2 regions of the Arthrobacter sp. NPDC056886 genome follow, and region 2 is predicted to be linked to the other one. Evidence: riboswitches for the same ligand, from Rfam matches in the RefSeq annotation. Region 2 holds a riboswitch; the other holds the start of a gene.

The links. Region 2 has a riboswitch for S-adenosylmethionine ahead of ACFRJ8_RS09545 (DUF1737 domain-containing protein). Riboswitches for the same ligand answer to the same signal wherever they lie in the genome.
Region 1: it holds a riboswitch for S-adenosylmethionine, as region 2 does, so the genes downstream of both, ACFRJ8_RS17040 (MFS transporter) here and ACFRJ8_RS09545 (DUF1737 domain-containing protein) in region 2, are expected to answer to the same signal.

What each region holds. Positions count from the first base shown of each region.
Region 1 covers NZ_JBHUBT010000009.1:262,079-269,723, forward strand. Annotated here, with positions in the region: gene ACFRJ8_RS17025 (MmcQ/YjbR family DNA-binding protein) at 1-111, opposite strand, end outside; gene ACFRJ8_RS17030 (acyl-CoA dehydrogenase family protein) at 136-1,380, opposite strand; gene ACFRJ8_RS17035 (NtaA/DmoA family FMN-dependent monooxygenase) at 1,377-2,822, opposite strand; gene ACFRJ8_RS17040 (MFS transporter) at 2,884-4,245, opposite strand; SAM riboswitch class I at 4,332-4,421, opposite strand; gene ACFRJ8_RS17045 (CoA-binding protein) at 4,519-4,944, opposite strand; gene acs (acetate--CoA ligase) at 5,249-7,450, shown strand; gene sfnG (dimethylsulfone monooxygenase SfnG) at 7,447-7,645, shown strand, end outside.
Region 2 covers NZ_JBHUBT010000004.1:298,989-306,633, forward strand. Annotated here, with positions in the region: gene pabB (aminodeoxychorismate synthase component I) at 1-887, shown strand, start outside; gene cls (cardiolipin synthase) at 947-2,377, opposite strand; gene ACFRJ8_RS09535 (aminodeoxychorismate lyase) at 2,517-3,479, shown strand; gene ACFRJ8_RS09540 (hypothetical protein) at 4,269-5,225, opposite strand; SAM riboswitch class IV at 5,585-5,700, shown strand; gene ACFRJ8_RS09545 (DUF1737 domain-containing protein) at 5,746-6,057, shown strand; gene ACFRJ8_RS09550 (rhodanese-like domain-containing protein) at 6,054-6,464, shown strand; gene ACFRJ8_RS09555 (O-succinylhomoserine sulfhydrylase) at 6,465-7,645, shown strand, end outside.

The DNA of each region.
Region 1 (7,645 bases), on a different contig from region 2:
GCCCGCCACGGCGGCCCGCACCTTGAACACGGATGTTTCCGGGCCGAAAGGAAAGTCCTCGAAGGCGCCGGGGAAGCTCAGGCAGATCTGGCGGAGGGTGGCAACGTCCATGGCACGAGCCTATCCGGCTGCGGCCTACCCGGCCTGCCCGGCAGACCCGGCAGCGCGGGCATCGCCGATGCTGTGCAGCCCTTCCGGGGTGGTGCCGTTGACTTCGTAGTCGCCCACGGTGCGGGCCTTGAACACGGCGGGGTTGTGGGTGGCGACGGTCCGGGCGTTGCGCCAGTGCCGGTCCAGCGACTTGGACTGCGACGTGGCGGACGCCCCGGTCACGTCGAAGAGCTGCTGCGCCGCGGACTGGACCAACTCGGGCACCAGCAGCTGGGCCTTTTCCACCGCGATCTCGCCGCGGACGTAGCGCTGGTCCGGGGTGAGATCCAGGTCCGGATCGGCGCCGGCGTCGAGCTCCCGGGCCGCGGCCAGCACCACGGACTCCGCCGCGAAGACCTTGGCGGAGAGCTGGCCCACCAGCTGCAGGATCAGCGGGTCGCTGCGGAACAGCTCGCCGGAACCGGTGTTGAACGTGCGCTTGCGGTCGCGGACCAGTATCCGGGCGTCGGCCAGCGCCGCCCGGCCGATGCCCGCCAGGACGGCGAGCAGGACCAGCTGGAAGAAGGCGGGCTCGTGCGTGGTGGATTCTGAGCGCCGGATGATGTTGGCGTCGGGAACGACGGCGTCGCGGAAGATGGTGGTGCCGGTGCCGGTCAGCTGCTGGCCGAAGCCGTCCCAGTCGTCGAGGATCTCTACCCCCGGCTGGGTGGTGCTGACCACGGCGTACTGGCGGCCCTCCACGCCCTCGGTGCTGGCCATGACGGCAATCCACTCGGCGAAGATGGTGCCGGTGGTGTAATACTTCCTGCCGTTGAGCAGCCAGTCCCCGCCGTCGCGCGTCAGCTTGGTTCCGGTGGTGCCGAGGACATTTCCGGACTTTTCCGTGGCTGCGTTTCCAAAGATCTCGCCCGCCACCACCTTCGGATACCAGCGGTTCCGGAACGCAATGGATTCCAGACCGACGGTTTCCACGAAGGCGAAGTGCGAGCGGTAGAGGTGGGCCACGGAGGAATCCGCCTCGGCGAGTTCGATGAGCAGCCGGAAGAAGGGCTCAAAGCCGATGCCGTCGCCCCCGTGTTCGGCAGGCACCCGCAGCCGCCCGAAGCCTGCCTCGTTCAGCCAGCGGACCTGTTCGAAGGGCAGGACCCGGTCCTGCTCGCGGGCGAGCGCCCCCTCGGCAATCCGGGCAAACACGGTCCGGAAACGCTGCGCCAGTTTCTCGTAGGCGGCGTCGGCCGAGATCTCAGCTGTCTTCAGTGCCCCGCTCATCGCGCGTCCTCCAAGGCGTTCTGTGCCTGCTCGGCCGTTGCCGAGTTGGCGGTGAAGGCGCCGCGGTAGCTGCGGGCCGGGTGCCGGTCATTGAGCCCGGCGCCGTTGTCGCCGGCGCCGAACAGTTTTTCGCGCAGGGTGCCTTCCGCGTAGTCCTGCTGGGCCAGGCCGCGGCGGCGCAGCTCCGGCAGCACGTGTTCGATGAAGTCGGTGTACGAATCCGGAATCAGCTGGTTGATGATGTTGATGCCGTTCACCCCGGCGTCCTGCCACTCCTCGAGGCGGTCCACGATCTGTTCCGGGGTCCCCAGGACGCGGTGGGCACGGCTGCGGAAATTGGCCACATCACGCAGGGTCGGATTGCCTCCGGGAACCGATTTGCGCAGGCTGTCCAGGTGCCCCTGGGTGCCTTCGGTGTGGAACTCGCCCAGCGGCGTATCGAGATCCAGGCCGCCAAGGTCCACCCCGGCCCCGCCGCCGATGTGGGCTATCAGCGCCCCGGAATCCAGGTACTCGTCCAGTTCCGCGGCCTTGCGGGCGGCTTCCGCCTCGGTGCTTCCGACGATGAAGTGGAGCCCCTGGAAGAACTTCACGTCCCCGGCGAGCCGCCCGGCGGCGACGGCCTGCTGCCGCACGGACGCCGTGTATTCGGCGGCGGCGGCCGGGTTCGGGGACAGCATGAAGGTGGCCTCGGCATGGGCGGCGCAGAACTGCTGCCCGCGCCCGGAGCTCCCGGCCTGGAACAGCACGGGTGTGCGCTGCGGCGAGGGTGCGGACAGGTGCGGCCCGTCAATGGAGTACCGGTGGCCGCGGTGGTAGATCTTGTGGACCCTGTCCGGATCCGCATGGATGCCGTTCTCCTTGTCCTGGACCAGCGCGCCGTCGTCCCACGACCCCTCCCACAGTTTGTAGGCGGCCGCCACGTATTCGTCCGCCCAGGCGTAACGGTCATCGTGGGCCACCAGGCCGTCGCCGAAGTTCCGGTGCGCATTCTCCGCCGCGCTGGTCACGATGTTCCAGGCCGCACGCCCCTGGGAGAGATGGTCCAGGGTTGAAATCTGCCTGGCGAACTGGAAGGGGTGGCTTTGGACCACCGAGGACGTCGCCGCCAGGCCGATGTTGCGCGTCGTGGCGGCCAGCGCACCGAGGAGAATCAGCGGGTCATTGGCGGGCACCTGCATGCCGCGCCGCACGTGCGGTGCCCAGCCGCCGTCGTCGTTCCCGTACAGTCCCACCACGTCGGCGAAGAACATCACGTCGAACTTGGCGTCCTCCAACTGCCGGGCCAGGCTGGTCCACAGCTCAAGTTCGTTGAAGCGGTGCTGCTGCGCCGCCGGATGTCGCCATTGGCCGCCCATGATGTGGCTGGTGGTGTTCATGACGAAGGCGCTCAGCAGCAGCCTGGGCCGTCCGTCCGGGTGTGCAGTGTCAGCGGTGGCCATGGGGCCCCTTTCCTTGCAATGTAAAAATCATGGCAATGCGAAATTCATGAAAAAGGTGTGGTCAGCGCACGACGGCGGGTTCCCGGCTTTCAGCGGCCGCTTCGGCACGTGCCTCACCCGGAAGTTCGGTTTCGCCAAGGGCGCGGTCCTTCGTCTCCGGTGCCTTGAGGGTGGCCACGATAGTGATGGCGGAGACGGCGAGGAAGTAGACGACCACCCAGACCGGATTTCCGCCGCCGGCGGCCAACAGGGCCGTGGCGACCAGCGGTGCCAGCCCGCCGCCGAGCACCGAACCGATCTGGTAGCCGATGGACACACCGCTGAAGCGGACGCGTGTGCTGAAAAGTTCCGAGAAGAACGCCGCCTGGGGGCCGTACATCGCGTCATGCCCGATGTTGAGGCCGACCACGACGCCGAGGATGATCAGCAGGATGTTGCCCGTGTCCAGCAGCCAGAAGAACGGAATGATGGCTGCAGCGCTGGCCACGGCGCCGAAGAGATAGACGGAACGGCGGCCGAACCGGTCAGACAACGCGCCCCAGAGCGGCACGGTGACAAGGCCCAGCGCCGACGCGATCAGGACTGCCGTTAGGCCGGTATTGCGGTCGGTGCCGGACACCTGGGTCAGGTACGTCAGGATGAACACGGTATAGACGTAGTAGAAGGCGTTCTGGGCGATGCGGAGGCCCGTGGTCAGCAGGATCTGACGTGGGTGGGTCTTCAAACTCTCCAGCACCGGACGGGCCGCAACGCTCTGGACGGACTGGACGTGCTTGAACTCCGGGCTGTCCTCGACGGAAAGGCGGATGACCAGGCCCACGGCCACCAGGACCAGGCTCGCAACGAAGGGCACGCGCCAGCCCCATGCCAGGAACTGCTCATCGCTCAGCGAGTTCTCCAGCACCAGCAGGACGCCAGTGGCCAGGAGCATGCCGGAGGTTGGGCCGAGCTGCGTGGCGCTGGAAGTCAGCCCGCGCTTTTTGGGGGCCGCGTGTTCCACGGTCATGAGGGCGGCACCGGCCCACTCGGCCCCGTAGCCGATGCCCTGGATCACGCGCAGGAGGAGGAGCAGGGCCGGCGCCACCCAGCTGATCTGGGCGTAGGTGGGCAGGAGCCCGATTGCGGTGGTGGCCAGCCCGGTCAAGAGCAGCGAGGCCACGAGGACAGATTTCCGGCCGATCCTGTCGCCGTAGTGGCCGCCCAGCACGCCGCCGATGGGCCGGGCAACGAACCCGACGGCGTAGGTGGCGAACGCGGCAATCGTGCCCACCAGGGGGTCGGCCGGGGCGAAGAACAGGGGGCCGAAGACGGTCGCCGCGGCGAGGCCGTACAGGACGAAGTCGTAGCCCTCAATGGTGGTGCCGATGAAGCTGGCGACGGCCACCTTCCCGGTCATTTTCTGCGGGCGTGTTTCAGTACTCATATGCGGTCTCCTGGCGTATGCCGGGAAAGCGCTGCCTCCGCGATTCAGGCTGACAGGGCCGGAAATCCGAGCGGAAGACGGCGCCTTCTCCATCGGTCCTGGCGGTAGCACCGTCCTCAACGAGGGGGTTGCTGCGGCGTCACGGAGCCAGATCTCTCAGCCGCTCGGGATGGTTACGAGTCCATCTCACACGGCCAGGCGGGGATACGGAAAAAGCCGGTCACATTTTGTAACCGACTCTTCGCTATCTGTTGATCGTGTTTCCCTGGGCCGCTAGAGGCCCACGCGCCATCCTTCGCGGGCGGGGCACTCGTTGACGACGACGTCCAACCCGGCGGCCTTGGCGCGTTCCACCGCGGCGTCGTCGAAGACGCCCAGCTGCAGCCAGACGGCCTTGGCTCCAATGGCAATGGCCTCGTCGATGACGCCCCCCACCTTCTGGGAGTTGACGAAGCAGTCCACGACGTCGAGGGGGTGTTTCGCCACGGGGATCTCCGCCAGGGAGCGGTACCCCTTCTCGCCGTGAACGTCGTCTCCGGGCAGGTTGACCGGAATGATTTCCATGCCCATCCGGTCCCGGACATACAGGGAGACCTCGTACGCCGAGCGCCACTGGTTGGTGGTCAGGCCGACCACCGCCCACGTGCCTTTGGTTCGCATGAGGCGGTCAATGACTGCCGGATCGTTAACGTGGGCCATGCATCAACCTTACTCCTGCAACCTTTCCGGGTAATCATCGAATAAATGACTGATTCCAACGGCCCCGGGCCGCCGTGAACGAATATTACAGCGCGGGAGGCGCGGATTTTGTGGAATGCTGCACTTCAGTTCTAGTAGGTAGTGACCATCCCGAGCGGCCGAGAGACCTGGATCAATGAAGCCGCAGCAACCCCCGGTGACGTGAGACGACCATTCCCACGGAGCTGTTCCTCTCTCTTTCGATGAAATTCGAGGGAACTGGAGGAACCAAGGGTGCTACTGCCAGGACCGATGGAGTGCTGCAATGACCCCAGAGAATTCTTCCGCCCTGCCCACCTTTGCCCGGACTGCGTCCGAGGCATCCCCACAAACCACTTCGGACGCGACGGCGATCGAAGCAGGGCTGCGTGACGCGCCCGGCTCCTCTCGCGGCTCTTCGGGATGGTCCCTGACCGAGCCCACGGACGGCGCAGTGCACGGCGCCCCCACCGACGGACCGGCGCGTCACCGCAGCACCACCCCCCGCCACAGCGGCACACCCACTGCAGGAACAGTCCAGGCGGAGTCGGTTGCGTTCTGGGAAACCCAGGCCCTCCGCCTCGACTGGGCCGACCTGCCGGCCGGTTCCTCCAACGACGGCGGCAAGCCCTGGCACACCGCGCACCGCCGCGTCCCGGCCGACGTCGAGGCCGGCACCGGCCCGCAGATCACCTGGTTCGAAGGCGGCAAGCTCAATGTCGCCTACAACTGCGTCGACCGCCATGTAGCGGCGGGGCGCGGGGACAAGGTGGCCCTGCACTTCGAGGGCGAGCCCGGTGACCGCCGTGCCGTGACCTACGCCGAACTCCAGCGCGAGGTGTCCAGGGCCGCCAATGCGCTCCTGGACCTGGGCATCACCCAGGGCGACCGTGTGGTCATCTACCTCCCGGTCATCCCCGAAACCGTGATCATCACCCTCGCCGTGGCCCGCATCGGCGCCATCCATTCCTTGGTCTTCGGCGGCTTCTCCGCCGAGGCTTTGAGGTTCCGGGTGGAGGACACCGGCGCCAAACTCTTGGTCACCACCGACGGCCAGTTCCGCCGCGGCACCGCCGTGCCGGTCAAGGACAACGCGGATGCCGCCGTCTCCGGCGATAACGCGATCGAGCACGTCCTGGTGGTCAACCGGACCACTCCGGTGGATGAGCTCGGGACCGTCCCGATGACCGCGGGCCGCGACGTATGGTGGCACGACGCCGTCGGGACCGCCTCCGACGTCCATGAAGCGGAGGCGTTCGACGCCGAGACGCCGCTGTTCATCATGTACACCTCCGGCACCACGGGCAAGCCCAAGGGCCTGGTCCACACCTCCGGGGGCTACCTCACGCAGGCGTCCTGGAGCTTCGAGCACCTGTTCAGCAACCCCGACCCCGCGCTCCGGGACCAGGACGTGCACTGGTGCACGGCCGACCTCGCCTGGGTCACCGCGCACACCTACGAGCTCTACGGCCCGCTCTCCAACGGCGCCACGCAGGTTATCTTCGAGGGCACCCCCAACACCCCGCATCCGGGCCGGCACTTTGAGATCATCGAACGCTACGGGGTCACGCAGTACTACACCGCGCCCACCCTGGTCCGCTCCCTCATGGGCTGGTTCCCGGACGGCGTCCCGGACACGTACAACCTCTCCTCCATCCGCCTGCTCGGCACGGTGGGCGAGGCCATCAACCCCGAGGCCTGGCGCTGGTTCCGGACCAACATCGGCGCCGGCACCGCCCCGGTGGTGGACACCTGGTGGCAGTCCGAAACCGGCGCCACCATACTCTCCCCCGCCCCGACGGACGCCGCGTTCAAGCCCGGCTGCGCGGCCCGCCCGCTGCCCGGCGTCAGCACGCGCATCGTGGACGATGCCGGCAATACGGTTCCGCCGGGCGTCCAGGGTTTCATCGTGGTGGACTCCCCCGGCCCGGCGATCGCCCGGACGGTCTGGGGAAACCCTCGCCGCTACTTCGATTCGTACTGGCGCCAATACGCCGAACAGGGCTGGTTCCTCGCCGGTGACGGCGCCAAGTACGACCACGACGGCGACATCTGGATCCTCGGGCGGGTGGATGACACCCTCAATGTCTCGGGACACCTGCTCTCCACCATCGAGATCGAGTCGGCGCTCGTGTCCCACCCGGACGTGGTGGAGGCCGGCGTCTGCCCGGTCGCGGACCCCAAGACCGGCCACGCGATCGTCGCGTTCGTGGTGTTGAAGGATTCGACAGCCACCGAGGACATCGCGTCCGCACTGAAGGTGCACGTCGCGAAGGCCATCGGTCCGATCGCAAAGCCGCGCGACGTCGTCGTCGTTCCCGACGTGCCCAAGACCCGCAGCGGCAAGATCATGCGCCGGCTGCTGACCCAGCTGTTCGAAGGAACCACGCTCGGGGACACCACCTCGCTCCAGAACGAACCATCCATCGCGGACATCCAGGATGTGCTGCGCACCCGAAATACCCCGGCAGTAAAGGACCACTCATGAGTGAAATCAGCAACGTCGCCCGACTTTCCGAACCGCTCAAGTTCGCCTACTGGGTTCCCAACGTCTCCGGCGGCCTGGTGGTCTCCACCATCGAACAGCGCACCGGCTGGGACTTCGACTACAACAAGAAGCTGGCCCGGATCGCGGAAAACTCCGGCTTCGAATACGCCCTGACGCAAACCCGGTACGCCGCCT
Region 2 (7,645 bases):
CTCCCGGGCAACCGACTGCCCCCCGCTTCACTGCCCGGGACACGGAGGCAGGCTACAAGGCCAAGGTCACCGAAGCCCAGCGGGAGATTGCGGAAGGCAACACGTACGAGGTCTGCCTGACCACGGCGCTCACCGCCGCCTCGCCCGCTGGCCCCCAGGGCACGGATCCGTGGCCCACCTACCTGGACCTGCGGCGCCGCAATCCGGCCCCCTTCGCCAGCTTTCTGCGCTTCGGCGAACTCGCCGTGGCCAGCACGTCCCCGGAGCGCTTCCTGCAGATTGCCGCGGATGGCAGGATGCGGGCGGAACCGATCAAGGGCACGCGTCCCCGGGATACGGAACCGGACGTGGACGCTGCCCTGCGGCAGGAACTGGAGTCCTCGGCCAAGGACCGTGCGGAAAACATCATGATCGTGGACCTGCTGCGCAATGACCTCAGCCATTTCGCCGTGCCGGGATCGGTGGCCGTCAGCCGGCTGTGTGCGATCGAGAGCTACGCCACCGTGCACCAAATGGTGAGCACCATCGATGCCCGGCTGCGGCCCGGACTGCCGCGGGCCGAGGCGGTGGCCGCCTGCTTCCCCGCCGGCTCGATGACCGGCGCCCCGAAGGTCAGCACCATGGCCATCCTGGAGCGGCTGGAGGCCGCGCCGCGGGGCGTGTACTCCGGGGCAATCGGCTACTTCTCCCTGAACGGGGCCGCCGACCTTTCGGTGGCGATCCGGACCCTCGTGATCAGCGCGCTGGACGACGGCGCGGCGGACCTGAGCCTCGGCGTCGGCGGCGCCGTCACCGCCGACTCGTCCCCGCAGGAGGAGTACGAGGAAGTCCGGACCAAAGCGTTCGGCGTCCTCTCGGCGCTCGGCGCCCAGTTTCCCAGCGCCTGAGTTCCCCAGGCCGACGTTCCCGGCCGACGTTCCCGGTCGCTGTACCGCGAGCGGCGAGGCTACTGCAAGGTTGCGCTCAGCCTCGCCACATTGTCCACGTATTTGACCTGCATGGGCCGTTTCATCCAGTCTTCAAGCACAAGCTCGTGCGAGATGGTGCGGTAGGTGTCCTCCACGGCACGGATCCGCTGCACGATGTCCTCACCGAGGAGCATGACGGAGACCTCGAGGTTCAGCGAGAAGGAGCGCATGTCCATGTTGCTGGAGCCCAGCACGGCAACCTCGTCGTCAATGGTGAAGTGCTTGGCGTGCAGCACGAACGGCGCCTTGTACAGGTAAATCCGCACCCCGGCCTCGAGCAGAGCCTGGTAGTAGGACTGCTGCGCGTGGTGGACCAGGAACTGGTCGCCCTTTTCCGAGACGAAGAGTTCCACCTCGACGCCGCGCTGCGCCGCCGTGGTCACCGCATAGAGCAGCGAGTCGTCCGGGACGAAGTAGGGGCTGCAGAGCGACACCTTGTGCTGCGCCGAGTAGATCAGGGTGTTGAAGAGCCGCAGGTTGTTCTCGGTAATGAACCCGGGGCCGCTGGGGACCACCTGCGCCGTGATGTTTCCGGGGTGGGACTCCGGCTGGTGCTCGAGCTGCTCTTCCAGGGATTCGTCGGTTTCGCTGAGCCAGTCGGTCGCGAAGACCACGTTCAGGGTGGTGACAATCGGCCCCCGCATGCAGGCCATGAGCTCCACCCATTCGCGGCCCACCTTGCGGTGCTTGGGATTGTTGTAGGACGGCTCGATCAGGTTCTGGGATCCGGTGAACGCGATTTCGCCGTCGATCACCATGATCTTGCGGTGATTGCGGAGATCCGGCCGGCGCCACTGGCCGTGCACCGGGCTTAGCGGCAGCATGGGCCGCCAGCGGATCTTGCTGGCATTGAGCCGTGCCTTCAAGCCGCGGTAGCCCTTGATCCGGAGCGTGCCCAGGTGGTCGAACAGGACGCGGACCTCGACGCCGCGCTCCGCCGCCTCCTCCAGTGCGGAGAGCAGATCGTCCGTGACGTGGTCCGAGCTCATGATGTAGAACTCGGCATTGACGAAGGACTTGGCACCGCGGACCGCCGCGGCCATCGCTTTCATGGAATCGGGGTAGCCGGGCAGCAGCTCCACGCTGTTGCCATCCACCATCGGCAGCGATCCCAGCGTCTTGTTCAGTTCAGCGGCAGACGCCACCCATTCGGGACCGGCGTAGCGGCTTTCTACAGCCTGCAGCTCCGAGGTTCCGGCCCGGATGCGGGTGTTGACCGCATCCTGCTGGGCACGGCGGCGGCGGGAGAGACGGAAGTTGCCAAACAGCAGGAACAATACCAGGCCCAGGACGGGCACGATGAAGATGCCCAGCAGCCACGCCATTGCCGTGGTGGGCCGCCGGTTTCCGGGGATGATGCCCAGGGCAAGCACCCGGATGGCGAAGTCGATCACGGTCAGGATCATCATTGCCCAGGACGGTAAAGTTTCCGCCAGCGGAAATGGCCACAGCACAGGCGAACCCCTCAAAGTACAAGGCCCGCGGAACAGTTCCGGAACGGGCAACCAGCAAATCCTATCCCGCGACCACCGAGACTAAGCTGTAGCCATGACCACTCCTGCCTCTGTTCCTGCGCCCGCGACCGTGCTGGTCTTCCTGGACCCGGCGTTCGAAGGCGGCCGGGTTGCCGACCCGGCGCAGCCTCAATTGATGGCCACGGACCTGGGCGCCACCCGAGGCGACGGCGTTTTTGAATCGCTGCTGGCCGTCGGCGGCCGGCCCCGCAAGATCCAGGCACACCTGACCCGGCTGGCCGGTTCGGCGCGGCTGCTGGAACTGGACATCCCCGCAGAGGACGCCTGGCGGCGCGCGGTGGACACCGCCATCGGCGAGTTCCGGCGCCAGGACCCGGCCACGGCGCCAGGGGGCGGCACGGACGAGGTTGTGGTGAAGCTGCTGGTCACCCGTGGGCCGGAGGGCGCCGCCGCCCCCACGTGCTGGGTCCAGGCCTCCCCACCCGCGGCCGCAGGCCGACGGCAGCGCGAGACCGGGATCGACGTCATCCTGCTGGACCGCGGCTATGACAGCGAAGTCGGCGAGCGCGCGCCGTGGCTCCTGCTCGGCGCCAAAACCCTCTCCTACGCCGTGAACATGGCAGCGCTGCGCTACGCCCACCGGCACGGCGCCGACGACGTCATCTTCACGTCCGCGGACGGCCGCGTCTTGGAGGGGCCGACGTCGACCGTTCTGCTGGCCCACCTGGAAACCGCAGACGACGGCGCAGGCGGCGTCCGCACCATCCGGCGGCTCATCACGCCGCAGCTGGACAGCGGCATCCTGCCCGGCACCTCACAGGGTGCCCTGTTCACAGCCGCCAAGGCTGCCGGCTGGGAGCTGGGCTACGGCCCGTTGGAGCCGAAGGACCTGCTGGACGCCGACGCGGTCTGGCTGATCTCCAGCATCCGCCTCCTGGCCCCGGTGAACCACATCGACGGACAGGAAATCGGTACCCCGGAACTGCGACGCCAGCTCACGGCCGAACTCAACGCCTTGTTCTCCACGATCGAATAGTTCGCCACGATCGAGTAGGTCGCCCTGCCCAATAGTTCGACCCCGCCTAGTAGCAACCGTGGCTTGCAGGAAGGCCTGAAGACCCTGTCCGCCGCAGTGGCCAAGTGGGACGATCCATCCATGAGCGTGAGCCAGGAACCGTCCGCGCGGAACAGTGCGCGCGGCGCGGCAGCCAAGAATTTTCCGGAGGCGGCACCGACCACCCGGCAGTTGAGGACCTTTGATCAGCGGCGCCGGGAAGCTGAATTGAAAACCGAGCAAGTCCTGCAGGGGCCCCGGCATAGACGCGAACCGCACAGCGGGGCGCGCGGGCCCTCGCCGTTCTGTCTTTAGGGCACGTGGTTGACGGGCCGGCTCCGGGAGGAGCTGACCCCGTAACAGCCGACGGCGCGGGATCTTGCTTGGCCCAAAGCTGTCCGGAACCGCGGAAGTGGCCCGGGGCCACATGCCGCACAGCTGCCGCAGGTATCGGCAGAATTCAGGGAATCGGCCCTATCGCTACGAACGGCAGTCCAATGGATCAGGCAACCCTTGTTGGCTACGCATTCGGCTATGTTGTTACCCTCGTCGCCGTTTTCATGTTGTGTTTGCCCCTCATTTTCGGATTAGTGCTGCTCATGCTCCTGGCAGGTGCCGTGCGGCTGATCCTCCTCCTGGCGACTGCCCTGACCGTTGGGCTGATCCGCTTGCTAAGGAGCCCCGCTGGCAGCCCACCCAGGCCCCGACATGGATCCCATCTCATCACGCACTGACCGGACCGTGGCGGACATTTTCATCTACGCTGGCGCCTCACCCCAGGGCGTCCGCGGGAATTGCCGGGCACCGCCGGAACGAGGCGGGGTTGAACGCCGGGAGCATGAACGTTGCCAGCACGGCGTCGAGCATTTCCGGGGCCCACGTGCTGTTCTCCCCGAGGGTCGCGCAGACGCCCAGCACCACGGGGGTTCCGTCCGCGCGGCGGCGGATCTGGACCTGGACTGGCCCGGTCAGCCCGAGCGTGCGGACGGCGGCCAGGCCCAGCTTGCGCACGTCCCCGGCCTCGCTGGCCGGCACCCTGCGGCTTACCTCGTCGCTGCCGGCGCGTCCATACGGAGTCCTGGTCTTCTCCAGGACCACCGCTACTGGCGCCATCGCGTTGCGTGCCGGGGTGCCGAACACCAGGCAGACGTAGTCGGCGCCCGGGATAAACTCCTGGACAAGCTGCCCTGTGGGCATGTTCTTCCAGGTGACGGAGGCGGTTCCGGCCAGCACGTGGACCCCACGGGAGCCTTCGAAGACCCGCGGCTTGACCACCACGGGGCCGCTGAGGCCGGCGAGGGATGCCGGCGCGGCGGCGAGGTCGCCCGGAACGCCGAACCGCGGCACTGGAATGCCGGCTGCCTGCAACGCCCAGGTGGTAAACAGGTGGTCGTTGGCGAGCGCCACCGCAGCAGGGTCGCCCACGATAATTCGCACGTCCTGGGCGAATCCGGCACGGGCCGCGGCCAGGGCCGGAAGTTCCACGGTGAGGGTCGGAATGATGACGTTGATGGCTTCGCGATCCACCACCCGGCGCAGGTCCAGGATCATGTCCGGGTCCGTCGCGGGCAAGAGCCTGACCGCGGCTGCGGAGGGAGCAGGCTCCGCGTGGCGTGTGTCGGCGCGGGCGTCGGAGCCGAGATACGGAAGGCCGCGGGCTTCGAGTTGCGCCGCGACCGTCCGGCCGGCGGCGCTTGCTATCCCGGTAACCAGTATGCGCGGGCCCACAGTTGCTCCATTCCGCCGTCACCGGCCGGGCCGCGGCTGCGGCTCCGACGGTTCCGGCCACCGATTCACGGACTTGGTGACGGACAGACGACTCGTTTTACGGACTGCTTGATTGACGGACTGCTTGATTGACGGACTGCTCGAGTCAGCCGCGACTCCGGCCGACACGCACGACCATTCCCCTAGTAGACGGCGAAACGTCGGCGCACACACGAGTGGGCAATACCCGAAGTTGGAGCCCGCTACTACTTGCTTGAGGTGCACGCATACGATCCGCCAGCCCGTTGGGCGTGACCCGGTTACGGAACATGACGACGGCGGCCGTGCGGGCCGGCGTCGTTGGTGTTACGTTTTTGGGGAGTAATGAGAACCGGTGCCAAGCCCTGACTGGCCGGTCGGCAACCCTCCCTTTTCGCGGCGGGGTGCCTCAGGTGAATACTCGGCATATCGACCATTCGAGCTGCAAGCGTGAAAGAGGAGATCCGTCGTGCCCGACACGTCAACACCCGCTGTACCCGAAATACTCAGTACCTCAGCCGCCCCCGCTGCAGCCCCCAGTGCGGCGACCGGCGGCGAGGAAAGACTGGCTTACCGCCTGTTCACCGGCGCAGATGACCGCGCCTTTTGTGAGCGCGTGTCGGCCGCCTTGGCCGAGGGCTATGTCCTGCATGGAAGCCCCGCCGCCAGCTTCAACGGCAGCACCGTGATCGTGGCGCAGGCGCTGGTCCTGCCGGCTGCCATTGCGAGCGCGGACGCCGCCGTGGCCAATGCGGTTGATGAGCTCGACGCCGACGAGTTTGACGCTGTTGGGGCATTCGAGGGCCACGCATGAGCTACGCAGGAGACCTCAGCCCCGCTGAGGCGTGGACCAAGCTTGAGGCTGGAGCCATTCTGGTGGATGTCCGGACCGAGGGCGAATGGGCCCATATCGGCATCCCGGACACGAAAGCGACGGAAAACGATCCGCTCTTCATCCAGTGGACCCTCGCCGGCGGCGCGCCGAATCCGCACTTCGTGGAACAGCTAAAGCGGCAGGCACCGGAGGACACCGCCGTCGAGCTGGTGTTCCTTTGCCGCTCCGGTGCCCGCTCGATCGCCGCCGCGACGGCCGCGACAGCCGCCGGCTACACCTCGTACAACGTTCTTGAGGGCTTCGAAGGCGAGACCGACCGCTTTGGCGAACGCACTGTCAACGGCTGGAAGAACCGCGGCCTGCCCACCAACCTCGGAAAGATCTAAGTGACTTTCAATCCCGACGCCGCCGGCTGGGCCGCCGACACCCAGGCCGTCCGCGGCGGCCTGGACCGCACCGGCTTCCAGGAAACCACCGAGCCAATCTTCCTCAACTCGGGATTCGTCTACGAGTCCGCGGCCGCCGCCGAGCGCGCCTTCACCGGGGAGGACGAGCGCTTCGTCTACTCCCGCTACGGCAACCCGTCCGTCGCGACGTTCCAGGAGCGGCTCCGGCTGCTCGAGGGAACCGAGGCGTGTTTTGCGACCGCGTCCGGCATGTCCGCCGTCTTCACCGCCCTGGGCGCGCTGTTGGCTGCCGGCGACCGCGTGGTTGCAGCCCGCTCGCTGTTCGGCTCGTGCTTTGTGATCCTCAACGAAATCCTGCCGCGCTGGGGTGTCGAGACGGTCTTCGTGGACGGACCGGACCTGGAGCAGTGGCAGGCCGCGCTGTCCGAGCCGACCACGGCGGTGTTCTTCGAGTCGCCGTCGAACCCCATGCAGGAAATCGTGGACATCGCCGCCGTGAGCAAACTGGCGCATGCGGCCGGCGCCACCGTGGTGGTCGACAACGTCTTCGCTACCCCGCTGCTGCAGCGCTGCGGAGACCTCGGCGCGGACGTGGTGGTCTACTCCGGCACGAAGCACATCGACGGCCAGGGCAGGGTCCTGGGCGGGGCCATCCTGGGCACCAAGGAATTCATTGACGGGCCCGTCAAGCAGCTCATGCGGCACACCGGTCCCGCGCTGTCGGCCTTCAATGCCTGGGTGCTCACCAAGGGCCTGGAGACCATGGCCCTGCGCGTCAACCATTCCTCGGCCTCGGCCCTGCGGCTGGCTGAATGGCTCGAGGGACAGCCTGCGGTCGGCTCGGTGTTGTACCCGCTGCTGCCCTCCCACCCGCAGTACCCGCTCGCGGTGAAGCAGATGAAGGCCGGCGGGACCGTGCTCACGCTGGAGCTTTCGCCTTCGCCGGGACGCACTGCGAAGCAGGCCGCCTTCGCGCTGCTGGACGCGCTGCGGATCATCGACATCTCCAACAATCTTGGCGACGCCAAGACGCTCATCACGCACCCGGCCACCACCACGCACCGCGCGATGGGCCCGGAAGGCCGTGCGGCGATCGGGCTCAGCGACGGCGTGGTCCGGCTTTCGGTGGGCCTGGAGGACGTCGAGGACTTGATCCGCGA